Regions from separate parts of the Mycobacterium noviomagense genome, predicted to be linked through region 2. Evidence: predicted binding sites of a transcription regulator. Region 2 holds the regulator's gene; the other holds the start of a gene.
The links. Region 2 encodes LexA, which represses DNA repair genes until DNA is damaged. Its sites were predicted from a motif close to CGAACANNTGTTCG; they were not measured.

Region 1: a site for LexA is predicted at 5,826-5,839, ahead of ruvC (crossover junction endodeoxyribonuclease RuvC). Genes of this name have one in related genera too.

Annotation. Positions count from the first base shown of each region.
Region 1 covers NZ_AP022583.1:3,752,974-3,764,412, reverse strand. The annotation lists gene car (carboxylic acid reductase) at 1-2,770, shown strand, start outside; gene G6N15_RS17925 (hypothetical protein) at 2,836-3,513, opposite strand; gene ruvB (Holliday junction branch migration DNA helicase RuvB) at 3,608-4,672, opposite strand; gene ruvA (Holliday junction branch migration protein RuvA) at 4,669-5,256, opposite strand; gene ruvC (crossover junction endodeoxyribonuclease RuvC) at 5,253-5,807, opposite strand; gene G6N15_RS17905 (YebC/PmpR family DNA-binding transcriptional regulator) at 5,976-6,728, opposite strand; gene pdxT (pyridoxal 5'-phosphate synthase glutaminase subunit PdxT) at 6,944-7,540, opposite strand; gene tesB (acyl-CoA thioesterase II) at 7,537-8,376, opposite strand; gene pdxS (pyridoxal 5'-phosphate synthase lyase subunit PdxS) at 8,386-9,297, opposite strand; gene G6N15_RS17885 (NUDIX hydrolase) at 9,427-10,461, opposite strand; gene G6N15_RS17880 (glycosyltransferase family 4 protein) at 10,461-11,439, opposite strand, start outside.
Region 2 covers NZ_AP022583.1:3,572,719-3,584,157, forward strand. The annotation lists gene G6N15_RS16905 (TerC/Alx family metal homeostasis membrane protein) at 1-603, opposite strand, end outside; gene G6N15_RS16910 (LGFP repeat-containing protein) at 955-3,009, shown strand; gene lexA (transcriptional repressor LexA) at 3,041-3,736, opposite strand; gene G6N15_RS16920 (LysM peptidoglycan-binding domain-containing protein) at 3,957-4,421, shown strand; gene nrdR (transcriptional regulator NrdR) at 4,576-5,040, shown strand; gene G6N15_RS16930 (peroxynitrite isomerase) at 5,087-5,572, shown strand; gene G6N15_RS16935 (PhzF family phenazine biosynthesis protein) at 5,586-6,272, opposite strand; gene G6N15_RS16940 (alpha/beta fold hydrolase) at 6,307-7,329, opposite strand; gene G6N15_RS16945 (proteasome assembly chaperone family protein) at 7,365-8,330, opposite strand; gene G6N15_RS16950 (trypsin-like serine peptidase) at 8,545-9,342, shown strand; partial or broken gene G6N15_RS16955 (FAD-dependent oxidoreductase) at 9,424-10,358, opposite strand; gene G6N15_RS16960 (DUF4192 domain-containing protein) at 10,526-11,439, shown strand, end outside.

The sequences.
Region 1 (11,439 bases), 180 kb from region 2:
GCTGATCTACACCTCCGGCAGCACCGGCGCGCCCAAGGGCGCGATGTACCCGCAGAGCAACGTCGCCAAGATGTGGAACAGGTCGACCCGCAACTGGTTCGGGCCGTGTGCCGCGTCGATCACCGTCAACTTCCTCCCGATGAGCCACGTCATGGGACGGGGCATCCTCTACGGCACGCTGGGCAACGGCGGCGTCGCCTACTTCGCCGCCAAGAGCGATCTGTCGACGCTGCTCGAAGACTTGCGCCTGGTGCGGCCCACCGAGCTCAACTTCGTGCCGCGCATCTGGGAGATGTTGTACGGCGAATTCCGCAGCGAGGTGGACCGGCGGATAGCCGCGGGAGCTGACCGCGAAACGGTCGAGTCGCAAGTGCTGCGCGACATGCGCCAAGAGCTTCTCGGCGGCCGGTTCATCTTCGCGATGACCGGTTCGGCACCCACCTCCCCGGAGTTGCGGAAATGGGTCGAATCGCTGCTCGAAGCGCCTTTGATGGACGGCTTCGGCTCCACCGAGGCCGGGATGGTGTTGTTGGACGGCCAGGTGCAGCGTCCGCCGGTGATCGACTACAAGCTCGTCGACGTCCCCGAGCTGGGTTACTTCAGCACCGACCGGCCGTATCCGCGCGGCGAATTGCTGCTCAAGACCGAGAACATGTTCCCCGGCTATTACAAACGCCCCGACATCACCGCCGAGGTGTTCGACGCCGACGGCTACTACCGGACCGGCGACGTCTTCGCCGAGGTGGCGCCCGATCGGCTGATGTATGTCGACCGCCGCAACAACGTGCTGAAACTCGCGCAGGGCGAGTTCGTCACGCTGGCGAAGCTGGAGGCGGTGTTCGACACCAGCCCCCTCGTGCGCCAGATCTACGTCTACGGCAACAGCTCACAGCCGTACCTTTTGGCGGTGGTCGTGCCGACCGAGGACGCGCTCGCGCGCTACGACGTCGAGACGCTTAAGCCGATGATCGCCGACTCGCTGCAGAACGTCGCGAAAGAGGCCGGCCTGCAGTCCTACGAGGTGCCGCGCGACTTCATCATCGAGACCACACCGTTCAGCCTCGAGAACGGTCTGCTGACCGGAATCCGCAAGCTGGCGTGGCCGAAGCTCAAGCAGCACTACGGCGAACGGCTCGAGCAGCTTTACGCCGAGCTGGCCGAAGGCCAGGCCAACGAGCTGGCCGAACTGCGCCGCAACGGCGTGCAGCGGCCGGTGCTGGACACCGTCAGCCGGGCCGCGGCCGCCATGCTGGGCACGGCAACCACCGACGTGCGGCCCGACGCGCACTTCACCGAATTAGGCGGTGACTCGTTGTCTGCGTTGACGTTCGCCAACCTGTTACGAGAGATCTACGACATCGACGTGCCAGTCGGTGTGATCGTCAGCCCGGCCAGCGACTTGCAGGAGATCGCGGACTACATCGAGGCCGAACGGCAAGGCTCCAAGCGGCCGACGTTCGCCTCGGTGCACGGCCGCGACGCGGTCGAGGTGCACGCTCGTGACCTGACGCTCGACAAGTTCCTCGACGCCAAGACGCTGGCCGACGCCCCGAACCTGCCCGGCCCGAGCGCCGAGGTGCGCACCGTACTGTTGACCGGCGCGACCGGCTTCCTGGGCCGCTACCTGGCGCTGGAGTGGCTGGAACGCATGGACCTGGTCGACGGCAAGGTGATCGCGCTGGTGCGGGCTAAGGACGACGCAACCGCGCGGACGCGGTTGGACAAGACGTTCGACAGCGGCGACCCGAAGCTGCTCGCCCACTATCGCGAGCTGGCAGCCGACCACCTCGAGGTCGTCGCCGGCGACAAGGGCGAACCCGACCTCGGCTTAGATCGGCAGACCTGGCAGCGCCTGGCCGAGACAGTCGACTTGATCGTCGACCCCGCCGCGCTGGTCAACCACGTGCTGCCCTACAGCCAGCTGTTCGGCCCCAACGCGCTGGGCACCGCCGAGCTGATCCGGCTGGCGCTGACCACGAAGATCAAGCCGTACACCTACGTGTCGACCATCGGGGTGGGCGACCAGATCAAACCGGGCACGTTCACCGAGGACGCCGACATCCGGGTGATCAGTGCGACCCGCAATATCAACGACAGCTACGCCAACGGCTACGGCAACAGCAAGTGGGCCGGTGAGGTGCTGCTACGCGAGGCCAACGACCTGTGCGGCCTGCCGGTCGCGGTGTTCCGCTGCGACATGATCCTGGCCGATACCACGTATGCCGGCCAGCTCAACCTGCCGGACATGTTCACCCGGCTGATGCTGAGCCTGGTGGCCACTGGAATCGCGCCCGGTTCGTTCTACGAGTTGGACGCGGACGGCAACCGGCAGCGGGCCCACTACGACGGGTTGCCCGTCGAGTTCATCGCCGAGGCGATCTCGACGCTGGGGGCTCAGAACGTCGATGGCTTCCAGACCTATCACGTGATGAACCCGCACGACGACGGCATCGGGCTCGACGAGTACGTCGACTGGCTGATCGAGGCCGGTTACCCGATCCGACGCATCGACGACTACGCCGACTGGGTGCAGCGGTTCGAGACCGCGATACGTGCCCTGCCGGAGCGGCAACGCCAGTACTCGCTGCTGCCCCTGCTGCACAACTACCAGAAGCCGGAAAAGCCGATCCGCGGATCGATGGCCCCGACCGACCGGTTCCGGGCAGCGGTGCAAGAGGCGAAAATCGGCCCGGACAAAGACATTCCGCACGTGACGCGGGAGGTCATCGTCAAGTACATCACCGATCTACAACTGCTCGGTTTGCTCTGACGAGAAGACGCGAGAGCCCCCATTTCCGCGATGAAATGGGGGCTTTCGCGTCTGGCGGCGCTGGGTTAGCGGCCAGCGCCGACATGGCGTCGGCGGCGGAAGAAGCTGCCTTTGCTCTCCCGCGGCTCTTCGGCCGGTGCCGCGTACTGATCGCCGCGCACCTGGGTCATCGCGTCCGGCGAGACTGCGGGAGCGGCTCCGTACTCCGGCGCCGGTTCCATTGCCGGCACGTCGTCGGTCGCGGCCGCCGCTGCGGGCTCGACGTCACGCGCCAATCGGACCGACAGGCGGGCCAACGCCGCTCCGCCCAGGAAGACGATCAGTGCACCGAGTCCGGAGAAGTAGGTGATTTCCAGCAGCGCTCGCTTGAGGTCGGTGGCGGCCACCGGGTGGCCGATGTCGCCGATCCGCAATACCGAGGACAAGGTGCCGCCGATCACGAACCAGCCCCCGGCGAAGACGGCGAGCCAGCCCCCGAACATCGCGGTGGCGCGGTTTCCCGAACCGATCAGCAACAGTCCGCCTACGACGGTGGTGACTCCTGGGAAAACTTCCAGCCAGCCACGCGCCGCGGTCCATGCCCACGCCTTGTCCGGCGTGTAGGCCCAATCGAAAAACGGCCCGACAAACGGGATCAATGCGCCCCATGCGCCCAGGAGGACCAGGAGCAACCCCGTTACCGCACCGCGGGTGCGGGGCATTTGCAGACCGTCGAGTCGTTCAACTCTGCGTGAGCCTCTCATCGTGTCTCCTCAACCAGCGGATACCGGCTGTACCGGCGTACAACAACTGGCTGGGTACCCGCATCAGTGGCGGCGTAACCGGCTAAAAAGCGTGCTAGTCGAAGAGGCCGGGCTGGCCGAGACCCGAGACTCCTACGGGCGGCGTCATCCCGAGATGAGTCCACGCCAGTGGGGTGGCCACCCGGCCCCGGGGAGTGCGCGCGATCATGCCGGCCCGCACCAAAAACGGCTCGCACACCTCCTCCACCGTGGCGGCCTCCTCCCCGACCGCGACCGCCAGCGTCGACACCCCGACCGGACCGCCGCCGAAGCTGCGGGTCAGCGCCGACAGCACGGCTCGGTCCAGCCGGTCCAAGCCGAGTTCGTCGACGTCGTAGACCTCCAGCGCCGATTTGGCGACGTCCCGGGTGATGACGCCGTCAGCGCGCACCTCGGCGTAGTCACGCACGCGGCGCAGCAGCCGGTTGGCGATCCGCGGAGTGCCGCGCGAGCGGCGGGCGATCTCCGCGGCGGCGTCGGCGCCGAGCTCGATGCCCAAGATTCCCGCCGAACGCGCCAGCACCTGTTCCAGCTCGGCCGGCTCGTAGAAGTCCATGTGGGCGGTGAAGCCGAAGCGGTCACGCAGCGGGCCGGTCAGCGCGCCGGAGCGGGTGGTCGCACCGACCAGGGTGAACGGTGCCACCTCCAACGGAATCGACGTTGCGCCAGGGCCTTTGCCCACAACGACGTCGACCCGGAAATCCTCCATCGCGAGGTAGAGCATCTCTTCGGCGGGCCGGGCGATGCGGTGGATCTCGTCGATGAACAGCACGTCGTGCTCGACGAGGTTGGACAGCATCGCCGCCAGATCGCCGGCCCGTTCCAGCGCCGGCCCGGATGTGACCCGAAGCGACGACCCGAGCTCGGCGGCGATGATCATCGCCAGCGACGTCTTGCCCAGCCCGGGCGGCCCGGACAGCAGGATGTGGTCCGGCGTGCCGCCGCGGTTCTTGGCGCCCTCGATGACCAGCTGCAGCTGTTCGCACACCCGCGGCTGGCCGATGAACTCCCGCAGCGAACGCGGCCGCAGGCTGGCGTCGACGTCGCCCTCGCCGACGGTCAGCGTCGGCGTCACGTCTCGTTCGCCGGGCTCGTCGGGAAACTCGCTGAACCGGCTCACTTGTTCTTCCCCAACAACGACAGGGCGGCGCGCAGCGCGCTGGCCGTGGTGGCGCCGTCGTCGGTGGCCAGCACCGCGTTGGTGGCTTCCTCTGCTTGCTTGACCGCAAACCCGAGCCCGACCAACGCCTCGACTACGGGTCCGCGCACGGCATGACCGTTGACCGACGAACTCGGCGCCGCGGCGGCGCCGATCTTGTCGCGCAGTTCGAGCACCATTCTTTCGGCGCCGCGCTTGCCGATGCCCGGCACCCGGGTCAACGCAGTGACATCGCCGTCGGCCAGGGCCTGGCGCAGCGCCGCGGCGTCGTAGACCGCCAGCGTGGCCAGCGCGATCTTCGGCCCAACCCCGGAGACGCCCAACAGCGTCAAGAACAGGTCGCGGGTCTCGATGTCGGGGAAGCCGTAGAGCGTCATCGAATCCTCGCGCACGATCATCGCGGTGATCAGCCGGGCTTCCGTGCCGCGCCGCAGGGTCGCCAGCGTCGACGGTGTCGCGTTGACCCGGTAGCCGACCCCCGCTGCCTCGATCACGGCGTGGTCCAGCGCCACCTCGAGCACCTCACCGCGGACCGACGCGATCATCGGGCGGCCTTCACTTTCGCGGCGAACTTCTTGCGCTGCTCGGCCGCCTTGGCCTCGGCCGCTGCCATCCGGGCGATCATCGGCGCGCGCCAGCAATGACAGATCGCCAGCGCCAGCGCGTCGGCGGCATCCGGCGGCGTCGGTTTAGCTTGCAGCGCAAGGATTTTCGTGACCATGGTGGTGACTTGATCCTTACCTGCGCCGCCGTTGCCGGTGACCGCGGCCTTGACTTCGCTGGGCGTGTGGAAATGCACGTCGATCCCGCGTTTGGCCGCCGCCAATGCGATCACCCCCCCGGCCTGCGCGGTGCCCATCACGGTCGACACGTTCTGTTGGGAGAACACCCGCTCGATCGCGATGACGTCAGGGTGATGGGTGTCCAGCCAGTGCTCGACCGTGTCGCTGATGGTGAGCAGCCGCCGCGGCAGCGCCTCGTCAGCGGGTGTGCGCACGACGTCGACGTCCACGGCGATCACTTGCCTGCCCAGCCCGCCCTCCACGACCGACAGACCGCAGCGGGTCAGGCCGGGGTCGACTCCCATTACGCGCACCGCATGCTCCCTCGACGCCGAACGGCTGTTCGATAACACTAGCGGCCGGGGCCGACATCCTCGGGCAGCGACACAGCGCGCGCCGCATGCAGCGAAATCCACATTTTGCAGAAGAGCGAGTAGCGGCCTGCCAAACGTCGATCTGGAAGAGACGGCCGAACCCCGCCCTCACTCCTCGATCTGGGCCAGGATCTCGTCGGGGATGTCGGCGTTGGTGTAGACGTTCTGCACGTCGTCGCTGTCTTCGAGCGCGTCGACGAGTTTCATCACCTTGCGCGCGCCCTCGGCGTCGAGCGGAACGGTCACCGACGGCTGGAATCCGGCTTCGGCGGAGTCGTAGTCGATGCCGGCTTGCTGCAGCGCGGTGCGCACCGCCACCAGGTCACCGGGCTCGGAGATGATCTCGAAGCTGTCGCCGAGGTCGTTGACGTCCTCCGCGCCGGCGTCCAGCACGGCTGCCAATACGTCGTCCTCGGTCAAGCCGTCCTTCTCCAGCGTGACGACGCCCTTGCGGGAGAACAGGTACGCCACCGAGCCGGGGTCGGCCATGGTGCCGCCGTTGCGGGTCATGGCGACTCGCACCTCGCTGGCAGCGCGGTTGCGGTTGTCGGTCAGGCATTCGATGAGCACCGCCACCCCGTTGGGGCCGTAACCCTCGTAGGTGATGGTCTGGTAATCGGCGCCGCCGGCTTCCTCGCCGGCGCCGCGTTTGCGGGCCCGCTCGATGTTGTCGTTGGGCACCGAGCTCTTCTTCGCCTTCTGGATGGCGTCGTAGAGCGTCGGGTTACCGGCCGGGTCACCGCCGCCGACGCGGGCCGCTACCTCGATGTTCTTGATCAGCCGGGCGAAGTTCTTCCCGCGCCGGGCGTCGATGACGGCCTTCTTGTGCTTGGTGGTGGCCCATTTGGAGTGGCCGCTCATCCGCTACTACCTCTTCTTTTGCTCCCAAAGTTCGCCAGACGAGTCTACGTGGACGGCCGGCGCCTTAATCTCCAGGATTCCCGGCGCGGGTAGGGCGGCTGGCGTATACCCATGTGCCCGCCTCATAGCGATTATTAGCTGGGCTAATCGCTAAGAGGTGGGCAACGCGCCACCCATCTCCTCGGTGACTGGAGTGACAGGAGGCGCCAGTGGGGTCAGACCTGTCCCTTGACGATGTCGACGAACATCCGGTGGATGCGGCAATCGCCGGTCATCTCCGGGTGAAACGCGGTGGCCAGCATCGGGCCTTGGCGCACCGCGACGGTATGACCGGCGGCCTCCGCCAGCACCTGCACGTCGGCACCGGTCCGCTCCACCCACGGCGCGCGGATGAACACCGCGTGCACGGGGTCGTCGAGACCCACGAACTGCAGATCGCCTTCAAACGAGTCGACCTGACGACCAAAAGCGTTGCGGCGCACCGTCATATCGATGGCACACAACGGAACTGCTTCCCGGCCACCTGCGCCCGCGTCGAGAATCTCGCTGGCCAGCAGGATCATCCCCGCGCAAGCCCCGTACGCCGGCAACCCGTCGGCCAACCGGGCCCGCAAGGGCTCCAGCAGGTCCAGGTCACGCAGTAGGTGGCTCATCGTGGTGGACTCCCCACCGGGGATGACGAGCCCGTCCACCGACTCCAGCTCGTCGCGACGACGCACCGGTATCGCATCGACGCCCGCCTCACGCAGCGCCGCAAGGTGTTCCCTGGTATCCCCCTGCAGCGCCAGGACGCCGACCCGCGGCGAGCTCACGGCGAAGAAAAGTCGCGCTTGTAGCGGGTCAAGCCCTCCTGCATCACCGCCGCGACCATCTCGCCGTACTGGTTGAAGATCTTGCCCTGCGTCAGCGACCGCCCGCCGCACGCCGACGGCGAGGACTGGTCATATAGCAGCCATTCGTCGGCCCGGAACGCCCGCATGAACCACATCGCGTGGTCCAGCGAGGCAACCTGCAGATGCGCCCGCTCTTCGAAGTGGATCACCTGAGCCGATCCGAGCAGTGTGAGATCACTCATATAGGCCAGCGCGCAGATGTGCAGCACCGGGTCGTCGGGCAGCGGATCGCGGTGCCGAAACCACACCTGCTGCTGGGAGGCCAGTCCCGGTAGGCGTTCCAGCTTGTCCTGCGGCACGATCCGCACGTCCCACTCGTCGAACTGGCGAAAGCCGGCGTCGTCGAACACTTTCATCGACCGCAGCCCGGGCAGGTCGTCCGGTGGCGGCGCCGACGGCATCACGTCCTGATGCTCGATGCCACTCTGATCGGTCTGAAACGACGCCGACATGGAAAAGATGGTTTCCCCATGCTGAATCGCATTGACCCGCCGGGTGCAAAACGAGCCGCCGTCACGAATGCGTTCGACGAGAAAAACCGTGTGCGCCTTGGCATCTCCGGGCCGCAGGAAGTAACCGTGCAGGGAGTGCACGAGGTAGCGCGAATCGACGGTGCGCACGGCCGACACCAGCGACTGGCCGGCGACATGCCCGCCGAAGGTGCGCTGCCAGTTGCCCGATTCGGGGCTGAACACGCTGCCGCGATAGATGTTGACCTCGAGTTGCTCGAGATCGAGGATCTGCTCGATCGACACGAAACGTTCTTACCAGCCGCGTTCGGCCAGGCGATGCGGCGCGGCGATCTCTTCCACGTTGATGCCGACCATCGGCTCGCCGAGCCCCCGCGACACCCGGGCCAACACGTCAGGATCGTCGTAGAACGTGGTCGCTTTGACGATGGCCGCGGCGCGCTGCGCGGGATCGCCGGATTTGAAGATGCCCGAACCCACGAACACCCCCTCGGCGCCGAGTTGCATCATCATCGCCGCGTCGGCGGGGGTGGCGATGCCGCCCGCGGTGAACAGTGTGACGGGGAGTTTGCCTGCGCGGGCCACCTCCACCACGAGGTCATAAGGGGCTTGCAATTCCTTTGCGGCGGTGTACAACTCGTCGTCGGACAGCGAGCCCAACCGCCGAATCTCGCCGGTGATCGCCCGCATGTGCGTGGTCGCGTTGGAGACGTCGCCGGTGCCGGCTTCGCCTTTGGAGCGGATCATCGCCGCGCCCTCGGTGATACGCCGCAGCGCTTCGCCGAGGTTGGTCGCGCCGCAGACGAACGGGACGGTGAACTTCCACTTGTCGATGTGGTGGGTGTAGTCGGCGGGGGTGAGCACCTCGGATTCGTCGACGTAGTCCACACCCAGGCTCTGCAGAATCTGGGCCTCGACGAAGTGGCCGATGCGGGCTTTGGCCATCACCGGGATGGTGACCGCGGCCATGATGCTTTCGATCATGTCGGGGTCGCTCATCCGCGATACGCCGCCTTGGGCGCGGATGTCGGCGGGAACCCGTTCCAGCGCCATCACCGCCACGGCGCCGGCGCCTTCGGCGATGCGGGCCTGCTCGGGGGTGACGACGTCCATGATGACGCCGCCCTTGAGCATCTCGGCCATACCGCGCTTGACCCGCGCCGTTCCGGTCTGCCCGCGGCCGTTCGACGAACCGGCGGTATCCACTGCGAATTCTCCTTTAGCTGGTTACTAAGCCAGTCTAGTGGCGGGTGTCCACCCACCCGCGAGCAGACGCAAAAGCCCCCGACACGCCGAGCGAAGAGGGGCTTTTGCGTCTGGTCGCGTAAACAATCCTCAGCGAATGGACTGCAGCGCAGGCCGCGGTTGCGCTGCCCGGCGGTCGGCCAGCGCGTTGGCATCGGCCAACAGCTCGGAGAGCTGCAGCGGGTAGACGGTCTCACCGGCACCGGCCAGCTCGGCGATATCCGCGGCGCTACACCAGCGCGCACAATGGATGTAGCGCCGCTCTAATTCGGTCCGGCTGGCGATGGCGGGCTCGAATCGGCGGGTGCGGTAGACGAAGAAGAACTCCTGGCTGTCGATCACCGAGCCGTTGAAGTCGAACACCGCGTCGCGCCGCCAGATCGGTCCGATCATCTCGGCCGGGTCTGCCCGCAGCCCAGTCTCCTCGGCCAGTTCCCGTGCGGCGGCCTGCGCCAACTGCTCGCCCGGCCGCACCTGGCCGCCCACGGTGAACCACCACCTCGGCGCGCTGCCGTCGGTGATCGCCGGGTCTGATCCGCATAACAGCAACACCGCGCCGTCCTCGTCGAGCAAGACGACCCGCGCCGACGTGCGCTGGCTGGACACGCCATAGGCGGCATGACCGATCGGGTGGGAGCGCTCGGCGATTTCGAAATACGTTGGCAGCGGCGCAGTTCCACCCAGTCGCAGCAGCCGGACCATGGCCCGCTCACGCAACGCCAACGTGTCCCGGACAGCGTCGTTGTGGAAGCGGCGGGCCAACAGCACCCGCGCTTCCGCGTCGGCGAGCTCGGCGACCAGCGCAGACGGCAGTGTGGCCGGGTCGACCATCGCCAGCGCGGCCGAGAGCTCGTTTTCGCACGCCTCCCGTGCATGCCGGGGCGCACGTTCGGCGGCATCGGCCAGCGCCGCCAACCGCTTACCTTCGGCCGCACCGCCGTACGCGTCGACCGCGATCGCGCGGGCCACCACCGCGCGGCGGGCCAACGCCGCATCCAGCGCCTGCCAGGACAGGTCATAGCGCACGTGCAAGCGGTCGAGCCGGTTGGCCGTCTGGTACACCCACCCCGCGAACAGCACCAGCACCGCGACCAGCACGGCGATCGCCACAGCGAGCCAGACCATCAGCTGGCCACCTGCACCTTTGTGCCCGAGCCGGCGACCGTCTCGTAGACCCGCATGATCTGGTTGGCCACCACCGACCAGTCGTACCGGCGCACCGCCTCTGCGCCGGCCGCGACGTAGCGTTCCCGCAAGACATCGTTGTGCAGCACCTGGGCCAGCGCGTCGGCCAGCGCGCCCGGATCGTCGACCGGCACCAGGCAGCCGGCCTCGCCATCGCGCAGCACCCTTCGGAACGCGTGCAGGTCACTGGCCACCACCGCGGTGCCGGCGGCCATCGCTTCGACCAAGACGATGCCGAAGCTCTCACCGCCGGTGTTGGGCGCGCAGTAGACGTCGGCGCTGCGCAACGCCGACGCCTTGTCGGCATCGTCGACCTGACCCAGGAAACGCAGGTATCCGGCGAATTCGCCTGCCTGGCTGCGTAATTCATCTTCGTCGCCGCGGCCGACGACTAGCAGCTGCACGTCCGGGAACTGCTGCACCAGCATCGGCAGTGCGCCGAGCAGCACGCTCATGCCCTTGCGGGGCTCGTCGTAGCGGCCCAAGAACAGCACGGTCTTGCCGGCCCGCGGATACCCGTCGAGCCGCGGCGCCGACGCGAAGGACGCCACGTCGACACCGTTGGGAATCTCCACCGCGTCAGAGCCGAGGGCTTCCATCTGCCAGCGCCGCGCCAGATCAGACACCGCGATGCGGCCCACGATCTTTTCATGCCAGGGCCGCAGCACCCCTTGGAACACCGACAGCGTCAGCGACTTGGTGGTCGAGGTGTGAAACGTCGCCACGATCGGGCCCTCGGCGACTCGCAGCGCCCACATCGACAGGCTGGGCGCGTTGGGCTCATGCAAGTGCAGCACGTCGAAGTTGCCGTCCGTCAGCCAGCGCCTGACCCTGCGGTGTACCGCCGGACTGAACTGCAGCCGGGCCACCGACCCGTTGTACGGAATCGGCACCGCCCTGCCCGCCGAGATCACGTAG
Region 2 (11,439 bases):
GAGCGCCGTCATCACCAGCAACATCGGGGTCATCACCCGCCTGCCGCTTTCGACGATGAACAACCGGTCGTGGTCGTAGTTGTCCGAGGTGCGCAAGAACCGCTTGGCGACGCGGATCGCCAAGGTGTCGGCCGTGCGGCGCTCAGTGGCCTCCGGTTTGGCCAGCAACACTGCGGTGACCAGCAAGAGCACCGCAAAGAGGTAAAACGCCCAGTCGAAAATCCGGACTAACGCCGCGCCCAGAACGATGAAGCCGGTGCGCGCGATGAGCGCGAAAACAATGCCGAACAACAGCACCTTTTGCTGAGCAACACGGGGCACTCCGAAGCTGGCCATGATCACCAGGAAAACGAACAAATTGTCGACCGATAAAGCTTGGTTGCTGAGATAGCAGGCGAAATATTCAATGCCCATTGTCGTGCCGCCGAGCATTACTACGGCTGCACCGAACACAAACGCCGCTCCGATATAGGCCGTCGACCAGATCGCTGCGTCGCGCACGGTCGGTATGTGTGGCCTGCGGACGTGGAAGAAATAGTCGAATAACGCCAAACCGACGATGATCGCGATGGTCAGGGCCCAGACCAGCCCGGAAACACCCATGTAGCTGTGTGTCCTCCCACGGCATGCGTCGTGCGCGGTCCCCGGCAATCGGATGGGGTCGTCCCCATCAGTTGGAGAACCCAATCCTTGCGCAGGCAAAACTCAATCCGGACGGTAACGCAATCCGTGTGCAAGCTGTACGGGGCCACGCCCGCGACGCGCCGTCGCTGCATCATTTCGACATCGGCTGGGTATCTCTTTCCGTAATCTCTGCGATGTGACTTCGCAATTGCGGCCGGCTGGAGCAAAGTGGTGTCGGCCGAGCGCGGGCCCTGCCGAGGTCCGTAATGGGTCAGAGCCCGACGATGAATGCAATCCACGAGTAGCGATAGCGGCGGCCAGGGAGGGTTGGTGACCGGGCGGCGAGGTCGGATGTTGAGGCGTGCGGCGCTCGTGCTGGCGGCCGCAGGAGTTGTGGTGGCGTTGGCGCCGTGTGCGGCGGCATCTCCGGAAAGCGACGCCAACGATGCGATCACCGCGGCATGGCGAGCTGCCGGCGGCGCGGATTCGCGGCTTGGCCCCAAACAAGGCGACGTCTACGCCGTCGGCGACGGCTTCGTTCAGGACTTTGCCGGTGGCAAAATGTTTTTCACCGCAGCGACCGGGGCCAGATCGCTTTACGGGCCGATCCTCGACAAATACGAATCGCTAGGCGGCCCTGTCGGCAGCGACTTGGGTTTCCCCACCATCAGCGAGGTACCGGGCCTGGCTGGACCGGACACGTTGGTGAGCACGTTCGCCGCCAGCGACAAGCCGGTGATCTTCTGGTCGGCCGCTCATGGCGCGTTCGTGGTACGCGGCGCGATGAACGCCGCTTGGGACAAGCTGGGCAGCTCCGGCGGGGTGCTGGGCGTTCCGGTCAGCGACGAGACGTACAACGGTGAGGTTTCCACCCAGTCGTTCACCGGCGGACAGGTGTCGTGGAACCGGCTGACGAAGGTGTTCTCCACGGTCCCGCCTGACTTGGTGCAGCAGCTGACCGGCCTCCAGGTGCCCATCGACCCCACCGCGGCGATCAACACGGCCTGGCGCTCGGCCGGCGGCGCCGCCGGTCCCCTCGGCGCCAAACAGGGCGGCCAATACCCCGTCGGCAACAACGCAATTGCGCAGAAGTTCGCGGGCGGCAAGGTCTTCTTCAGCCCGGCCACCGGAGCTAACGCGGTGGAGAGCGACATCCTGGCCAAATACGAATCACTCGGCGGGGCCGGCAGCGACCTGGGTCTTCCGACGGCCAACGAAACCGACGGCGCCATCAAGCCGACAAGTCGCGTCAGCACATTTTCCGCGTCCGACAAGCCGGTTATTTTCTGGACGCCTGCTCACGGTGCATTCGTGGTCCGCGGGGCCATGAAGGCGGCGTGGGACAAGCTGGGCGGCGCGAAAGGCACGCTCGGCGCACCGGTGGGTGACCAAGCGGTCGACGGCGACGTGGTGTCCCAGAAATTCACGGGCGGCAAGGTCTCCTGGAACCGGGCCAAGAACGTCTTTACCACCGAGCCGCCCAACTTGGCGTCGTCGCTGGCCGGGCTGCACGTGCCGGGCCAGACGCAGCCGAGCCGACCGGCGGCGCCCGCGGGCGCCGCACGGACGTGGCATTGGTGGTGGCTTTTGGTGGCCATCCCCGTGCTGCTCCTGGTTGGTCTGCTGGCCTTGGCGACGCTGTGGGCGCGGCGACGCCGCATGGAGGCTCGCCGCGCTGCCGCCCGCAGACATCGCGACGCCCGGGCCGCGAGGGCCTACGAGCCCGTTGCGAGCACCGACGACCGCTGGTCAGCCGACGCCGACCGCGACGTCGGCTCGTCGGAGTTTGCCGCCGGCTATCCGGAGGCGCCGGAGCGCAGGCCGGCGACGGCCCCACCGGATGAACACGCGGCGCCCGAGAGCTGGAGGCCGACGGCAGAGCAGGCGGAGGCTGGCTTGGTTGGCGCCGAGCATGCGGGCGCTGAGCCGTCCGACCTCGACGAGGATATCGGCGTCGAGGACCCGGACAAGGTCGACACCGCCCCGACCCGCATCCCGTCGGAAGCCGAGCTCAGCGCGCAACCCGCGGTCATCCCAGAACCCGAGGCCGGACCAGAACCCGAGCCCGGACCAGAACCTGAGGTCAGACCAGAACCCGAGGTCACACCACAACCCGCGGTGAGAACCGGGCGGCATGCGGCGGTGGAGACCGCAGAGGACGAGGACGTGCTGGCGGTGCCGGCAGCAGTCAGCGCCGTGACGCCGGCCATCCACCTTCCCCTCGAGGACCCCCGCGAGGCGCCGGAGGGCTACCCGGTCAAAGGCAACGCCAGCTTCGGCCTGTACTACACACCGGACAGCGCCCTCTACGACGACGCGTTCGCCGAAATCTGGTTCGCCAGTGAGGAAATCGCGCGCGCGAACGGCTTCACGAAGGCCGATTAGAAGGCCGATTAGGCGGTCGCAGCGACCCCTGTCAGATTTTGCGGATGACGGTGACCACCTTGCCGAGGATCGCGGCATCGTTGCCCGGGATGGGATCGAATGCCGGGTTGTGCGGCATCAGCCAAACCTGACTGCCAGTGCGCTTGAACGTCTTGACGGTGGCCTCGCCGTCGATCATGGCCGCGACGATGTCGCCGTTGTCAGCCACGTTCTGCTGGCGCACCACCACCCAGTCGCCGTCGCAGATGGCGGCGTCGACCATCGAGTCACCAACGACTCGCAGCAAGAACAACGCACCCTCACCCACAAGCTCGCGGGGTAACGGGAAGACGTCCTCGACCGCTTCCTCGGCGAGGATCGGACCGCCGGCGGCGATGCGCCCGAGCACCGGAACGAACGTCGGCTCGGGCAGGGCATCCGACCCCGACACGTCGGTGAGAACCGGTGGCGCGGCGTCGTCGGCTCCGCGGACGTCGACCGCGCGCGGGCGGTTGGGGTCACGCCGCAGATAGCCTTTGCGCTCGAGCGTGCGCAGCTGATGAGCCACCGACGACGTCGACGTGAGCCCGACTGCGTCACCGATCTCGCGGATGCTCGGTGGATAGCCGCGGCTGGTGACCGAGGCGCGGATGACTTCCAGGATGGTGCGCTGCCGCTCTGTCAGCGCCGAGTCCACAGTTTGCATGCGGCGGCCTTGGCCGGTGGGGGTGTCGCTGCTATCGCTCATAGCGTTCGAATGTAGCCCCAAATCGTTCGATACTCAAACGTTTGTTCGAGGCGTGTCGCGGCGAGTCGTTCCTGGGCGGAGCAGCGACGGGCGGTTTTGTCGGTGGCATCGCCTACCGTTTCAACCGCTCGACAACATTTCGATCACATGTTCGGAAATCGAACGCACTATCGAATATAGTCGAACATGCGATCGACCGCCGGCTTGATGGGAGGCACCTATGACGCTCATGCAGACAACGGGACCGCACGCCGTGCATCGCGGGCAGCCCCTTCGCGCCCGCTGCTGGGGCGGCGAGCGGCGACCTGGCCCGTCACGGCCGCGTGTTGCGCCGCCGCGTTATCGCGGCACCGGTGTGTGGATGTCCACGGCCCCGCACCGCAGGCGTCCCATCACACCGGCCACGACGGTGGGCCTGGCCCTGCTGGCCGCGCTGATCACCGTCTGGCTCGGGCTGATTGCGCACGTCGGCGACATGGCCGGCGGACCCGCCGGCGAGCACGGGCCGATGCCTGATCGGCTTGCCGTGGTCAGAGTCGACGCCGGCGAGACCCTGCCGCACCTGGCCGCCCGGGTGGCGCCCGACGCACCGGTCGGCGAAGTCGCGCAGCGCATCCGCGAGCTCAACGACCTGCAGTCACCGATGCTGACCGCAGGCCAAACGCTGATCGCGCCGGTCGGCTGACGGCACCGCCGTGCAGCGCGAAAACGCTGCCTGCCCAACGACCCTCGCCGCAGGCAGCGCTGAACGCCCGTCCGCCCCGGCATTCGCGCTTCCGACGTGCACACAGGTACTCTCGGAGTGGTCCGAGGTACGCCGGCGGGACGAAGGAGCGGTCATGCACTGTCCGTTCTGCCGCCATCCCGATTCCCGGGTGGTCGATTCCCGCGAAACCGACGAAGGCCAAGCGATTCGCCGCCGTAGGTCGTGCCCGGAATGCGGGCGGCGATTCACCACCGTGGAGACGGCGGTGCTGGCCGTAGTCAAGCGCAGCGGCGTCACCGAACCCTTCAGCCGGGAAAAGGTCATCAGCGGGGTGCGTCGGGCCTGCCAGGGCCGCCAGGTCGACGACGACGCGCTGAACCTGTTGGCCCAGCAGGTCGAAGACACTGTGCGCGCGAAGGGGTCGCCCGAGGTGCCCAGTCACGAAGTCGGGCTGGCGATCCTCGGGCCACTGCGAGAACTCGACGAGGTGGCATACCTGCGTTTCGCGTCGGTGTACCGGTCGTTCTCTTCGGCAGATGATTTCGAGCGGGAGATCGAGGCGCTGCGGGCGCACCGCAAGGTGTCCGCACCGAATTGAGCGGGCGTTGAAAAGGCCGTCGCACGGTCGCCGTTAGGCTTGCGGCATGCCTGCCGAACTGCACCCTGATCTTGAAGCGTTGGCGCCGCTGCTGGGTACCTGGGCGGGTCGAGGCTCTGGCAAGTACCCGACCATCGAACCGTTCGAGTATCTCGAAGAGGTCGTGTTCTCCCATGTCGGCAAGCCTTTCCTGATCTACGGGCAGAAGACCAAGGCGCCTGCCGACGGCAAGCCGCTGCATGCCGAAACCGGTTATCTGCGGGTGCCGCAGCCGGGTCGGGTCGAGCTGGTGCTGGCCCATCCGAGTGGTATCACCGAAATCGAGGTGGGCACATACTCGACGAGCGGTGACCGCATCGACATCGAGCTGGCGTCGTCAGCGATCGGGCTGACCCCGAGCGCCAAAGAGGTCACCGCCCTTGACCGCCGGTTCCGTATCAGCGGCGACGAGCTGTCGTATTCGTTGCGGATGGGCGCGGTCGGACAGCCGGTGCAGGATCACTTGGCCGCGGTGTTGCGCCGGACGAGCTGAACCGGCGCCGCGTTCACACGATGTACATGACGCCGTCGCTGACGACCCGGCCGAAAACCTGAACCCAGCCTTCCGGATTCCAGGTGGTCTGGATGACCGAGCCCTTGCCCTGGGTGATGGTGAGGTCGCGGCTGAGGTAATCGGTGATCCGCACAGCCGCCGAACCGGTCGCTTCGTCTTCGGGCACACCCAGATTGCCGGCGAACATCCGGGCCCGCAGCAGTCCCGCCGACCGGTCGGTCCAGGTCCACAGGTAGTGCGCGACATCGTCGGGATAGTCAGCGGGGTCGGCGGCGGCCAGCTCGTCGAGCGAATCCAGCTCGTAGATCGCGAATTCCGGCGCCCATTCGGAGCGGGCGCTGATCGCGGTGAGTTCCCCGTGATAGCTGACCTGCACGATGCCGGCCGGCACCTGCAGGGTGCGAATCGGCGTGCCCTGCTCGCGCAGCCACCAGGATGCGCCCACGGTCGGGTGGCCGGCGAAGGGAACCTCCGTCTGCGGCGTGTAGATGCGCGCGTGCGCCGTAGTCGCGCCTGGCGCCGGTGGGTCGACGAAAATTGTTTCGCTGTAACCCAATTGCCGTGCCAGGCTTTGCCGACGTGGCGGCGCTACGCTGCTGGCAGCGATGACGCCCAGCGGATTGCCGAAGTTGCCCTGGGCGTCGGGGAAAACGCGGAGCACCGTGATGTCGATGGCCATGCGCCCGACTGTACGACGCAGTGCTCGCGGAAGATCAGGTGGCGCTTCGCTCGTCGGAACCCATGGCGCTAAGCACCGCCACGCGGGTGTCGACCGAGCCGGAGACCGAACGCTCACCGCCGCCGGTTCGCAGCAATTCGCGAAGCAACTCCTGGTCGTATTCGGCCGGTTCGGTGGTGTCGATGAAGCGTTCGACAACTTCGATGAAGCGGTCGGGATCGTCGTGAAATGGGAAGTGTCCGGAGTTTTCGAAAATCTCGAGCTGGGAGCCAGGCATCGCCGCATGCGCCATCCACGCATGACTGACCGGCACAACCACGTCGCCTGTGCCCCAAATAAGTTGTACGGGAACGGATTTCGTCAAATAACATCGGTCCAGCATGGTCACCATCTGGCCGCGCCAGTCCACCACCGCGCGCAACGTCCGGGTGAACGCCGATGACGCCATCGGCTCGGGCAGGTCAGCCAGTATCCGCAGCACGTCCGGAAGGTCGCGGCCCAGGGCGGTCGATCCCAACAGCCGGCCCGTGGCGCGTCCGGCAATCTGCAGCGTCGGCAGCACCAGCGGCAACCGCAGCAACGCCAGAGCTTCGCCGCCCAGCGGCAACGACGCGCAGCGCAACACGATGTTGACGTCTTTGGTGACGCCGCCGGTGGCGACCAGGACGAGCCGGTCGACCAATTGCGGGAACTGGTAAGCGAATTGCATCGCCACCCCGCCGCCGAGCGAATGGCCCACCACCGTGACCCGGTCGATGTCCAGCACGCTCAGCAGATCGCGCATCCCGTTGGCATACGCCGCCACCGAGTAGTCGGCCCGCGGTTTGTCCGACTGGCCGTGGCCGAGCAGATCGGGCGCAATCACGGTGAAACGTTGTGCGAGCTTGGCTTGCACGGTTTCCCATGTGGTGGAGTTGTCCGCGATGCCGTGAATCAGCAAGATCGCCGGCCCCGAGCCGGCGATCCGGAAAGCGCGTCGATAGCCGTGGATGGTGCGAAACTGCAGTGTCGGCGTCACCTCGCGCACCGGCCGCAGGTTGGGCTTTCGCTTGCTCATGTCGCCAACTCCACTGTCGGGCCGGTCTGAACGCTTCAGCTCGGATTGTCGTCCTTGCGCTTCTTTTCCGCCTGCTGGGCCAAAAACCGCTCGAACTCCGCGCCGAGCTCCTCGCCGCTAGGCAGATCCCCGTCGCGCGTCAGCAGTGACCGGTTCTCCTGGGCGGCAATGAACGCATCGTACTGGCGCTCCAGGGCCGCCACCACTTGAGCCACCTCCGGGCTGGCCTCGACCTGTTCGTCGATCTTTGCCCGGATGTCGGCTGCTGCTTCGGTCAGCGCTGTCAGCGGAAAGTCCAGTGCAGCCGCCTTGGCCATCTGCTCCAGCAGCGCCTGCGCGGCGGCCGGATAGTCGGTTTGGGCCAGATAGTGCGGGACGTGCACGGTGAACCCGACGACCTCGTGGCCGTGCTGGGCCATCCGGTACTCGAGCAGGTTGGACGCGCTGCCGGGCACTTGGACTTCGGCGATCCACGGGGTGAAGTCGGCGATGAGCTCGCGGTTGTTGGAATGTGCGGTCATCGTGATCGGTCGGGTGTGCGGAACAGCCATCGGGATCGTGCCCAAACCGATGGTCTGACGTACGCCGAGCCGCTCGGCGAGCAGGCGCACCGCGGTGACGAAACGCTCCCACTTCAGGTCCGGCTCCATGCCGGCCAGCAGCAGAAACGGCGTCCCGACGCTGTCGTGCAGCGCATACAGGCTCAGCTCCGGGTCCTCGTAGTGGGTGAAGTGGTCGGTCTTGAACGTCATCAACGGTCGGCGCGAGCGATAGTCCAAAAGCTCGTCGATCGCGAACGACGCCACCAATTCGAAGTCCAGCGAATTCTTGAGGTGGGCCGCAGCCAGCCGGATTGCATGACCGGCGTCGGAGAAGCCCTCCAACGCGTGCACCAAGACCGGGCCTCGGCCGTCAGGCGACGACAACTGCGGCGCGGGGAACTCAAGCTCGTACATCCCCGCCTGCTCAGGGTGGTAGGGCTGCTTTCGTTCGTCGGCCATCGTTGTGCCTCCTCGTCACGACCCTATGCCGCGCCACGTCACTAGTTTCCCTCACAGCGACAGGTGCCAAAAAGTTGATCCGGCTCACTAGTTAGCCCGCCTGTACGTTTCGAAACACGGGAGCCGGGGGACCGCATTCCGCTCGCGGTCACCGGCCCGACCGTCAGGCGTAGCCCGGGCGCCCTAGCGCCGGGCTCGTGCATGATGAATATCGATGCGAGTGATGGCGGCGGTGCTGGGTGTTCCGGTCGGCTTGGCGTTGCTGGTGTCGGCTTGCGGTCAGCCGGCCCGTCCTGCAGGCACCTCCCGTGCGCACGAGCAGCGCGCCAGCCACACCGTGCCGCAGGTCGTCGCCGGTCCGGTAGCTCCCGACCCGCGGGTGGGCGCAGTGTTCCTCGGCGGCGGCGACCTGCATACCTGCACGGGCTCGGTGCTGCACTCGAGCGGGGGCGATTTGGTGTTGACCGCTGCGCATTGCCTTGGCGGCAATACCCCGCCCACGTTCGTTCCGGGCTTCGCCGGCCAAGCCGCACCAGACGACATCTGGACCGTCGACGCTGTCTATCTCGACCCGCGCTGGGTCGCGGGGCGAGATCCACACGCCGACTATGCGATTGCCCGGGTGAGCCGGCCCGCCGGCGGTTCGGTCGAAGCCCAGGCCGGCTCCGGGCTGTCGTTGGGCAACGCACCGGCCCGCGGCAGCCAAGTCCGCGTCATGGCGTACCCCGCCGGTGTGGGCGGCACGCCGATCGGCTGCCAGGCCGGCACCGGGGTCACCGCCGACGGTTACCCGTCGTTGCCATGCTCCGGGCTGGTCGACGGCACCAGCGGTGCGCCGTGGATCAGCGGTTCGACGGTCATCGGGGTGATCGGCGGTCTCGATGGCGGCGGATGCGGGGAGGAGCTGTCCTACTCGGCGCCGTTCGATCAGCACGTCGCGCAGTTGCTTGCGAGGGCGGAGGCGGGCGGCCCCGGTGATGCCGCGGCACCAGACTTCGACGATGGCTGCTAGATCACGCCCGGCTAGCGGCGGAACTGGTTGAGCGCCCGGATTTTGTTGCGCACGTCCAGCGTGGCGACCTTGTAGGCCTCGGAGAACGTCGCCGACGGCGTAGATGTGGTCGACCTTGGTCCGAAACTGGTCGTCGACGAAGATGCGTCCGCGGCTGTCGGCTTCCAGGCCGGCGTTGGCCAGGTCGAGGTCGTCGGTCTGGCCTTCGCGTCCCGCCGAATACATCACCGTCTCGGCGGGAATTTGTTTGCCGCTGGCCAATGTCGTGACCGTGCCGACCGAACCCACATCCACAGCCGTCACCTCTTCGCCGAACCGGAACGTCACGGCGAGGTCGCGCAAGTGGAACCGCGGGGCCTCGACGATTTCGGGATCGCAGAATTCCAGCATTGTTTCCCGCTTTTCGACGATGGTCACCTTGGTGCCCAGCGCGGCGAACATCGACGCGTACTCGACGCCGATCACGCCGGCGCCCACGACGACCATCGACGAGGGGATCGATTTGAGATCGAGGATGCCGTCGGAGTCCAGCACCCGTTCCTCGTCGAACTCCACGCCGGCGGGCCGCGCCGGCCGGGTGCCGGTGGCGACGATGATGTAGTTGCCGCTGACCGTGGTTCGCTCTCCGCGAGACTGGTCTTCGACCAGCACGGTCTGCGGGTCGACGAACCGGGCGTGGCCGATGAATAGATCAATCCGGTTGCGCATCAACTGGTTCGGATCACATCGGCTTGCTTGCCGATGACATGCTGGGTGCGGTCGAGCAAGTCGGCCGGCGTGATTTTGTCCTTGACCCGGTAGCTCGCGCCGTACAGTTCGCGTCGGCTCATGCCGGTGAGGTAGAGCACCGCCTCGCGCAACGTCTTTGACGGAATCGTGCCGGTGTTGACGCAGACCCCGCCGAGCACTCGGCCGCGTTCGACGACCGCCACCGTCTTGCCGAGCTTGGCAGCGGCGATTGCGGCCTTCTGCCCGCCCGGTCCCGACCCGAGGACGACGACGTCGTATTCCAGCATCGAACCCATGAGTAGACATCTACGCCGGTTCGGCATTTCCTGCAGCCCGAACAGTCATCAGCGCCGCGCGACCGCACGACACACAGTCGCGATTTCGTCCACAACCGCGCCGCTGGGTGAGGTCGCCGGCGTGCCGGTTGACGGTGATGGTTGCCAGCGTGTGGCTCATGACAAAACATCGATCCGACTTTGAACTCGACCGCCCCGGTGCGCTGATTGCCGCGTTACCGGCCGTCCTCGGTTTCGTGCCGGAAAAGTCGCTGGTGCTGGTGTCGATCGACGGCGGCGAAATGGGTGCGGTGATGCGGGTGGACCTTTCTGACGACCTGACCGAGCGGCTCACCCACCTCGCCGAGGTCGCCGCCGCCGCCGAGCCCGAGGCCGCGATTGCGGTAATCATCGACGCCGACGGTGCGCGCTGCCCGGTGTGCGGCGAGCAGTACCGCCAACTGTGCACGGCGCTCGCTGACGCGTTGTCGCAGCACGACATTGTGTTGTGGGCGGCGCACGTGGTGGATCGGGTGGCGACCGACGGCCGCTGGCACTGCGTCGACGGTTGCGGTGCCGGTGGTGCAGTCGAGGATCCCTCGGCGTCGCCGCTGGCAGTGGCGGCGGTGCTGGATGGGCGACGGCTCTACGCCCGGCGCGCCGATCTCCAGGCCGTGATCGCGGTCGACGACACGGCCGGCAGCGCTGAGTTGGCCGCTGCGATCGCCGAGGTAGCGGCGGCACGGGAGGAGGCGTATCGCCTCGACCCCGATGGCACAGCGCGCCACGACGTCGAGGAAATGATGGCCGCCGCTGCTCGTGTCGCCGACAATCGACAGCTGTGCACGACCGAGCTGGCCAGGCTGGCCTGCGCGCTGACCGATGTTCAGGTCCGCGACACGATGTATGCGCTTGCGGTCGGCGTCAACGCCGGTGAGGCCGAGTCGTTGTGGGCGGTGCTGTCGCGCCGGCTACCGGAGCCGTGGCGGGTGGAGGCGCTGGTCCTGTTGGCGTTCAGTGCCTACGCCCGCGGCGACGGGCCGCTGGCCGGCGTGTCGCTGGAGGCGGCGCTGCGCTGCGAGCCCGGGCACCG